3 regions of the Bacillus sp. 1NLA3E genome follow, and region 1 is predicted to be linked to each of the others. Evidence: riboswitches for the same ligand, from Rfam matches in the RefSeq annotation. Region 1 holds a riboswitch; each other region holds the start of a gene.
What was found. A riboswitch is a leader RNA that binds a small molecule or an ion and turns the genes downstream of it on or off. The one in region 1 is predicted to bind S-adenosylmethionine.

Region 1 (3,283 bases):
TAATAAACTCAAAATATAAAAAGAAAATAAGAATACTTTCAAGAAAAACATTATAATTATGATGGCTTCCCTCCTCCACCAACAATTTACAAAAAATGAATAATTCCTTCACTAATAGAAATGATAAAATAATTGCTAGGAAAACGAGAGAAGAATTCAAAACGATTTGAAGAATCTTAGGAATAAAACTGGCAAAATCTCTCTTCACCTTAACCACACCCATTTCCCCCTTAGGTACAAGCTCATTATTTGGCCCCTCGATATACCAACACTCCTTTGCTAGATAACATAAAAGGTACACTTTAGCCTACCTACATTATATATTAAAGATTATTTATTAATTAACTTCTACAATATTAATTAAAAATGGTGAAGACTCTGTTAAGATGTATAATTTACTCCGTTAACCTCCCCCTATTCTTTCCAATATTATTTAAGAGTTAGCATGTTATTAATACAATTTGGGAAAATAGAAGTCTATAATCGTAGGTGAGGTCGATAGTTTTTAAATTGAGAAAGGTAGGTCTTTAATATGCCCAAAACATTATTCAAAGCTACTGCTCATTTACAAGACGGAGTCCAAGTTAAAGTACGGTCGAGAAATTTTGAGATTACAATTGACGAGCCAAAAGAACTCGGTGGAACTGATACAGGAATGAATCCTGTTGAGTTGGCACTATCTGCATTAGGGGCATGTCAAGCTATTGTCGCCCGGGTGTATGCTAAAAAATTTAAAATCAACTTAGAAAAACTTTGGATAGAGGTTGAAGGAGAGCTTAATACCGACGGTTTTTTGAATTTGTCTGATGTACGACCAGGATATAGTGATATTCGCTACAACATTCATATTGAAACAGATGCGCCAAGAGATAGAGTAGAAGAATTTGTAACATTTGTAGAAAGCAAATGCCCAATTGGCGATACACTTGCTAACCCCGTCAACGTTAAGCGAAATGAAATCATTATTAAATCTGTTTTAGGTAAGAGTTGACGACTTATTTTGCATCCCCATTAGAAAAAAATTTGACATTTTGTTTTTCTTGCGTTAAATTAATACACAAGTTAAAAAAATAATTAAATAATTCGAAATTACTTCTTATCAAGAGAGGTTGAGGGACTGGCCCTATGACACCTCGGCAGCGGAGCTTTACTGATTCTGTGCCAAATCCAGCAAGTAAAACTTGAGAGATAAGAAGAGGACTAACGTATTTTATCAATTTGCCCTCTTCTTTTTCAAGAAGAGGTTTTTTATTTTAATTGAATAATCATTTTCTTATCCAGAGAGGTTGAGGGACTGGCCCTATGACACCTCGGCAGCGGAATCCAATTGGAGACTGTGCCAAATCCAGCAAGCAGATCGCTTGGGAGATAAGAAGAGCTTCTTGCCTTTATTTTGCATTGGCATACCCTCTTCTTATTTCTAGAAGAGGGTTTTTATTTTACCAAAAACGGGAAGTTTCCCAAAAAGGGGTCATGCTACATGATCGAATTTCAGAGTCTAAAAAAGGTTTATGAAAGTGGCGGGCAGCGGGTTGCCGCGCTCGATGGAGTTAATTTAAAAATCAATAAGGGGGAGATTTTCGGAGTCATCGGCTTCAGTGGTGCAGGCAAAAGTTCACTAATCCGATGTGTAAACTCGTTAGAGCGGCCGACCTCTGGGAAAGTCATCGTCAATAACCACGACCTGACCTCCCTTTCCATCAAATATATCCGGGAAATCAGGAAAAATATCGGGATGGTTTTTCAACACTTTAATCTATTAAACTCAAAAACCGTCTTTGCCAACGTGGCCATGCCGCTCACTCTTTCCAAAGTTCCCAAGGATACCATCAAGAAACGTGTTCAGGAATTACTAGAATTTGTCGGGTTGGCCGACAAAGCAGATTATTATCCCGACCAGCTCTCTGGAGGGCAAAAACAGCGAATCGGGATAGCGCGAGCATTGGCGACCCAGCCTTCGATTCTCCTTTGTGATGAGGCAACGTCAGCACTCGATCCGCAAACGACAGGCTCGATCCTACAGCTATTGAAAAAAATCAATAAGGAATACAACATCACCATCCTCATCATCACTCACGAAATGGCGGTTATCAGAGAAATTTGCGACCGAGTAGCTGTGATTGAAGCTGGCAAAATCATTGAAGAAGGCACAGTATTTGACGTCTTTTCCGCACCAAAAACAAAGACGGCCAAGAACTTTGTCAGCTCAGTCATGAACGATCAACTCCCTGATTCGATTAAAGAACTCATTCAAAAACACGCAGGTATGCTAAAGGTCTTTCGAATTAACTTTGTCGGCAATTCAGCGGGGCAGCCGCTCCTTTCAGAACTTGCCAAAAAGTTTGATATTCATATCAATGTCTTGTTTGGAAATATTACCGAGCTTCAAGGCACACCCTTTGGAAACTTAATTGTTGAATTCCAAGGAACAGACAAAGAGATTCTCCGTGCTTTAACTTATATCAACCAGAAGGAAATAAGCATAAAGGAAGTGAACGCACATGCTAGTTAATTCAGAGCAAATCATTTCTGCTTTAGTCGAAACGATTCAAATGGTCGCCTTCTCGCTCCTATTCTCAGCCATACTTGGGCTGCCACTGGGAATCTTGTTAGTCGTAACACGGAGAAATCAGTTGCTTGAGAATGTGCCATTTTTTAATGTATTGAGTGGCATTATTAATATTTTTCGATCGGTTCCGTTCATTATTTTGCTGGTGGCGATCATTCCCGTGACAAGGCTGATTGTCGGAACATCAATTGGAACCGCAGCGGCAATCGTCCCGCTCGTCTTCTATGCCGGACCATATATTGCAAGATTGGTAGAAAACTCCTTGCTGGAAGTGGATCCCGGTGTTATTGAAGCGGCGGAAGCAATGGGTGCCACCCCGTGGCAAATTATTTTCAAATTCCTCATTCCAGAAGCGCTCAGCTCGCTGGTTCTGGCATTCACGATTGCCACCATTGGTCTCGTTGGTGCATCAGCGATGGCTGGAGCAGTCGGCGGAGGCGGTCTTGGTGATTTGGCCATTACATATGGTTACCAGCGTTTTGATACCATCACGATGCTCATTACAGTAGGAATCCTGATTGTGATCGTTCAAGGACTACAATCATTAGGAAATATTTTAGCAAAAAAAATCAGACGAAGATAACTAGGAGGAAACAACATGAAAAAGTTATTATTATCAATCATTATTTTTACATTGGCGGTACTTGGTGCTGGTTGCTCTGAAACTACACAAGGCAAAGAAAACAAAGTAAACAAAGAAAGCAATGAATCAGT
Region 2 (3,283 bases), 640 kb from region 1:
CCATACTCTCCACCAGTCCAACCTGTGTTAACTAAGAAAACATTAGCATTGTGCTCATCAATTTTATTTCCAAGCATTTCCGCATACCGAGTAGCTGGAAGCGGTAAGAATGGAGATCCGAAGCAAGTTGAGAAAGTTGCTTCAGGAGATGTAACTCCACGCTCTGTTCCTGCTAGTTTAGAAGTATAACCACTTAAGAAATGGTACATAGCTTGTTCTTTAGTAAGCTTCGAGATTGGAGGTAATACTCCAAAAGCATCAGCTGTTAAGAAAATAATGGTATTAGGATGACCAGCAACACTTGGATCAACAATATTGCTAATTGCTTGTAATGGATAAGCTGCACGAGTGTTTTCTGTTAAGGTAGTGTCATCATAATCGGCGATACGGCTTTCGTCGTCAAGAACAACATTTTCAAGGACAGAACCAAAGCGGATTGCATCAAAAATTTGTGGTTCTTTTTCACGAGATAAATTGATGCATTTTGCATAACAACCGCCTTCAATATTGAAGACACCATTTGCTGACCAACCATGCTCGTCGTCACCGATTAATTTACGGTCTGGGTCTGCTGATAAAGTTGTTTTCCCAGTTCCAGAAAGACCAAAGAATAAAGCAACATCGCCTTCTGCCCCAACATTTGACGAACAGTGCATAGATAGAATTCCGCTTTCAGGAAGCAAGTAATTCATAATAGAAAAAATCGATTTTTTGATTTCTCCAGCATATTCTGTACCGCCAATTAAAACTGTTCTGCGTTCGAAAGAAATAATGATAAAGGTTTCTGACGCAGTACCATCAACAGCAGGATCTGCTTTAAAGTTAGGTGCGCAGATAACCGAAAATGCATTATTGTGCTCTTCTAGTTCTTTTTCGTCTGGACGAATGAATAATTGATGAGAAAAAAGATTATGCCAAGCATACTCATTGATTATTTGGATTGGCAAACGATATTTTTTATCTGCCCCTGCGAAACCACGGAAGACAAAAACTTCCTCTTGTTTTTGTAAATAAGTTACGACTTTATTGTAAAGCTTTGAAAATGCTTCTTCAGAGATCGGTGTATTTATAGAACCCCATTCGACCTTGTCCTTTGATGAAGCTTCTTCTACAATATACTTGTCTTTAGGTGAACGGCCAGTATATTTTCCAGTGGTGGCACGGACAGCGCCAGTTGATGAAATAATTCCTTCTTTTCGCTCTAATACTTTTTCAACTAACTGGGGAACTGAAAGTTGAATCTTAATGTTATTACCACTTAATAATTTACTTAGTTCATTAGAAATACTTACAGAATTCATCTGATAAATACCTTCCTTTATCAAATATTTTTGAGTGTTGTGAATAGTATAACACATTCGAGTTAATAATCTATACTATTAACTCGATTTTTAAAAAAATTATAGTTCACCTTATCATTCTTTAGTTAAATAACGTTGTTAATTAAACTAATAAGTTAAATAGGTTATCCTGTATTGTGTTATGAGGGTCAATCATGCACAACGATGCTAAATTCCATTATTATATAATTAGTGAACATTTATAAAAAACGATTGACATCATTTGACACTATACGGTATTATTCAACCTTGAACGGATACTCTCTTATCCTGAGCTGGTGGAGGGACAGGCCCAATGAAACCCAGCAACCTGCTATAAAAGAAAACCGAGATTAATCTCTCTGACAAACTTTCTTTCTAGCAAGGTGCTAACCTGACGCAAGGCATATGACCTTGAACGATAAGAGTGAAAGGCGCAAATTAGTTTGCTCAAAACCTTTCCTCATTTAAAAGGAAGGGTTTTTTATTTTGTCGCCTTTTAAATGGAAAACATGTGTGCTTTTAATAATCCCAGGTCTATATAGTTCATACACGATAAATTGGGATAAGAACTCCATGTTTATTTCATACTACATAGGGAATGAGTACCGTATCAATCTGAGGTTAATATAAGGGGTTCAGCTGTTAATCTCGTTATAAGGAAAAGGAGGAATTCAGATGTCCACAAAACGTCGTTTGTTCACTTCTGAATCAGTAACTGAAGGTCATCCAGATAAGATGTGTGACCAAATTTCTGATTCCATTTTAGATGCTATTTTAGCGAAGGATGCTAATGCCCGTGTTGCTGCTGAAACTTCAGTAACAACTGGATTAGTTCTAGTTGCTGGCGAAATTACTACATCTACTTATGTGGATATTCCAAAGATTGTTCGTGAAACGATTAAAGGTATCGGGTACGATCGTGCTAAATATGGTTTTGATTCTGAGACTTGTGCGGTTTTAACTTCTATTGGTGAACAAAGTCCTGATATTGCTATGGGTGTTAATCAGGCCCTTGAAGCACGTGAAGGTCTAATGTCTGATGAAGAAATCGAAGCAATTGGAGCAGGAGACCAAGGCTTAATGTTTGGCTATGCTTGTAATGAAACAAAAGAGCTTATGCCACTCCCAATTTCGCTTGCACACAAGCTTGCTCGTCGATTAGCAGAAGTGCGTAAGGATAAAGTTCTTGAGTACCTTCGTCCAGATGGAAAAACTCAAGTAACTGTGGAATATGATGAAAATGACAAGCCAGTTCGTATTGATACAATTGTCATCTCAACTCAGCATAATCCTGAGGTAATGTTAGAGCAAATTCAACGCAATTTAAAGGAATATGTTATCAATCCGGTTGTTCCAAAAGAACTAATCGATGAAAATACAAAGTATTTTATTAATCCAACTGGACGTTTCGTTATTGGCGGTCCTCAAGGAGATGCTGGTCTTACTGGTCGTAAAATTATCGTTGATACTTATGGTGGCTATGCTCGTCACGGCGGTGGCGCGTTTTCTGGTAAAGATCCAACAAAAGTTGACCGTTCTGCTGCTTATGCTGCACGTTATGTTGCGAAAAACATTGTTGCTGCTGGTCTCGCTGAAAAGTGCGAAGTTCAGCTTGCTTATGCGATTGGCGTTGCACGACCTGTATCGATTGCTGTTGATACATTTGGAACAGGAAAAGTAAGTGAGAATGTTCTCGTTGACCTCGTACGCAACAACTTTGACCTTCGTCCTGCTGGAATCATCAAAATGCTAGATCTTCGTCGTCCCATTTATAAGCAAACGGCTGCTTACGGCCACTTTGGAAGAACAGATGTTGATCTTCCATGGGAACGTACCGATAAAGCAGAAGGCATATTAAAACAAGCTAACCTATAAAAGAAAAACGGGGGGGTTACACGAAAGTGTAACTCCTGTTTTTTATTTTAGGTCTATTTTATGTTATTATATTGAGTATGATTTTA
Region 3 (3,283 bases), 1.6 Mb from region 1:
CACACAAAATATCACATTCTTGTTATCACCGGTATAGGCTCCCTCACCTTTTAAGTAAGTCACCCCTCTTCCTAAACGTGCAAGGATTGCATCACCCACAACTTGATGGTATTCACTAATGATCCAAACAGATTTAGACTCATCTAGTCCAGCGATTACAATATCAATCGTTTTAAAAGCAATAAAATACGCAATGGATGAGTACATTGCACGCTCCCATCCAAAAACAAATCCTCCATATGTAAAAATAAATAGATTAAAAAACATAATCATTTCACCAACTGAAAAAGGTAGCTTTTTAGTTAATAATATCGCCATGATTTCCGTTCCATCTAAAGAGCCACCATAGCGAATGACCATGCCTACACCAATCCCTAAAACAATTCCACCAAATACTGTTGCCAGTAATAAATCCTCGGTTAACACCGGAAAACTATGTAAATAGCCTGTTGTAATCGATAAAACAGTTATTCCAAGCAAGGTGGACAGTGCAAAAGTCTTTCCGATTTGCTTGTATCCAATAAAGAAAAATGGAATATTTAGCGCAAAAATAATAGAGCCTAATCTCCATCCAGTAAAATGTGAAAGGATAATTGAAACTCCAACAATGCCCCCATCTAAAATCATATTCGGTACTAAAAATTCCTCAAGACCTATGCCCATTAGCGTTGACCCTAGGACGATAAAACTTACTCTTTTTAAAAGTTTCACCAACGGGAGGCCTTTATGTGGATTTTGATATTGACCAAGATTTGTATTAACCATTAATCAAGTCTCCCCTTTTACTTATCATACCTTTTTTTCCCCTTGCATGTCCCCCACCCTGCTTAATGAAGGTTGAGAGATAATTTATTTTGGCTGTGTTAAAGCACAATGTTGTTTTTTTGCACAATGTTGATTGGAGTGGAAGGCGCGAGACTCCTGCGGGAGCAGTGGGACAGGTGAGACCCCGCAGGCGCTTTAGAGCCGAGGAGGCTCACCGCCCACCCCGCGTAAAGCGAAGCGCCTGGAACGGAAATCAACATTCTAGTTTAACAGAGCCTTTATTTTTTAAAAAACCTAATCCGTTCAATAGATTTTTCTTCTATCGAAATAATTATTTTCTTAATAAATCGAATATTTAATAAAAGTAATTGACTTTTCAATAGGTTTTATAGTAAAGTTTAGAAAAAATTAAATAATTAATTTCTTATCCAGAGAGGTCGAGGGTATGGCCCGATGACACCTCAGCAACCATCAATGTTTTTACCATTGAAAAGGTGCTAACTCCAGCAAGTTTTATAAAACTTGAAAGATAAGAAGAACGGCTGATTTTTCATTAAACACTAAAGTCTTCTTCTTACAAGAGGGCTTTTTTTTATTTTTTCTACGAAGGAGTGGCGGCCATGTACAAAATTGATACAGTACTAGCGCAAATTGGTAATCGGAGTGAACAAACAACGGGAACAGTGAATCCCCCGGTCTATTTTTCAACAGCATACCGACATGAAGGAATTGGACAATCAACAGGTTTTGACTATATCCGTACTGGAAATCCAACTCGTCAAATCCTCGAGCAAGCAATAGCAAACTTAGAAAATGGCGACCATGGCTATGCTTGTAGTTCAGGAATGGCCGCCATCCTAACCATCCTTTCCATTTTTCAGGCAGGAGACGAATGGATTGTTTCCAAAGACTTATATGGCGGGACCTATCGCCTATTAGAGCAGGGTTTTAAAAAATGGGGATTAACATGTCATTATGTTAATACCAAAGACCCTGAAGATATATCCAAACACATTTCTCCCAAGACAAAAGCGATTTTTCTTGAAACCCCAACAAATCCTTTAATGGAACAAACAGACATTAGTGCCGTTGCAGCACTTGCGAAAGAATATGGGATATTATTGATCGTTGATAACACGTTCTTTACACCACTTCTTCAAAAGCCGCTTAATTTAGGAGCTGATATTGTCATCCATAGTGCTACGAAATATCTTGGAGGGCATAATGATGTCCTCGCAGGTTTGATTGTGGCAAGAGGGAAAGAACTATGTGAATCCCTCTCTCTATTTCATAATGCTACTGGCGCTGTGTTGAGTCCATTTGACTCATGGCTATTAATGAGGGGCATGAAAACACTATCCCTTCGGATGGACCGACATGAAAAAAATGCAAAAGAAATCGTCCAATTCTTAACAGCACATGAGGATATCGTGGATGTCTTGTACCCTGGAAAAGGAGGAATGGTCTCCTTCCGAATTAAAGATGAATCATGGGTAAATCCATTTTTACAGAACATGAGGCTAATATCCTTTGCAGAAAGCCTAGGTGGAGTTGAGAGTTTCATTACATATCCAGCAACTCAAACACATGCTGACATTCCTGAACACATTAGGTTAGAAACGGGTGTCTGTAATAGGTTATTACGTTTTTCAGTTGGTTTAGAGGACTCAGAAGATATTATTGAAGACTTAAGCTATGCATTAAAGAATGCAAAAACGGAGGTAGAAGTTTAATGGAAGAGAACACTTATTCATTTGAAACACGATTACTTCACAATAGCCATAAAATTGATCCAACAACAGGTGCGGTGAGTGTCCCAATCCAACACGCCTCTACGTTTCATCAGTTTGATGTTGATCAGTTTGGAAAATATGATTACAGCCGCAGTCTAAATCCAACAAGGGAAGCGTTAGAGGAAGTGATTGCAGAATTAGAAGGAGGTACTCGGGGATTCGCCTTTTCATCTGGCATGGCAGCTATTTCGACTGCCTTCCTCCTTTTATCACAAGATGATCATGTCGTTATCACAGAAGATGTTTATGGTGGAACATTCCGTATGGTAACCGAAGTCTTAACCCGTTTTGGTATTGAGCATACCTTCGTGGATATGACGAACCTTGAGAAAGTAAAACAGGCGATCCAACCAAATACAAAACTTTTTTATGTGGAGACGCCTTCCAATCCATTGTTAAAAGTGACTGATATCAAAGCCATTAGTGAGTTAGCAAAACAAAATGGAGCCCTAACTTTTGTTGACAACACATTTCTTACTCCTGCATTACAACGTCCGCTAGATCTTGGGGCCGATATCGTCCTACATAGCGCCACTAAATTCCTTTCAGGGCACAGTGATGTTGTTGCTGGGTTAGCTGTTGTTAAAGATGAGGAACTTGCTAAAAGGCTTGGTTACTTACAGAATGCCTTTGGGGCAATATTAGGAGTTCAAGATGCATGGCTTGTCCTTAGAGGATTAAAGACCCTTCATGTCCGCTTAGAACACTCTGTTAAATCTGCCGCA

Region 2: it holds a riboswitch for S-adenosylmethionine, as region 1 does, so the genes downstream of both, metK (methionine adenosyltransferase) here and B1NLA3E_RS21475 (methionine ABC transporter ATP-binding protein) in region 1, are expected to answer to the same signal.
Region 3: it holds a riboswitch for S-adenosylmethionine, as region 1 does, so the genes downstream of both, B1NLA3E_RS13465 (methionine biosynthesis PLP-dependent protein) here and B1NLA3E_RS21475 (methionine ABC transporter ATP-binding protein) in region 1, are expected to answer to the same signal.

Annotation. Positions count from the first base shown of each region.
Region 1 covers NC_021171.1:4,474,826-4,478,108, forward strand. The annotation lists gene psiE (phosphate-starvation-inducible protein PsiE) at 1-223, opposite strand, end outside; gene B1NLA3E_RS21465 (OsmC family protein) at 533-991, shown strand; SAM riboswitch class I at 1,094-1,195, shown strand; SAM riboswitch class I at 1,271-1,375, shown strand; gene B1NLA3E_RS21475 (methionine ABC transporter ATP-binding protein) at 1,481-2,512, shown strand; gene B1NLA3E_RS21480 (methionine ABC transporter permease) at 2,502-3,152, shown strand; gene B1NLA3E_RS21485 (MetQ/NlpA family ABC transporter substrate-binding protein) at 3,168-3,283, shown strand, end outside.
Region 2 covers NC_021171.1:3,838,669-3,841,951, reverse strand. The annotation lists gene pckA (phosphoenolpyruvate carboxykinase (ATP)) at 1-1,301, opposite strand, end outside; SAM riboswitch class I at 1,603-1,747, shown strand; gene metK (methionine adenosyltransferase) at 1,998-3,197, shown strand.
Region 3 covers NC_021171.1:2,845,556-2,848,838, forward strand. The annotation lists gene B1NLA3E_RS13460 (YitT family protein) at 1-765, opposite strand, end outside; SAM riboswitch class I at 1,187-1,301, shown strand; gene B1NLA3E_RS13465 (methionine biosynthesis PLP-dependent protein) at 1,386-2,498, shown strand; gene metC (cystathionine beta-lyase) at 2,498-3,283, shown strand, end outside.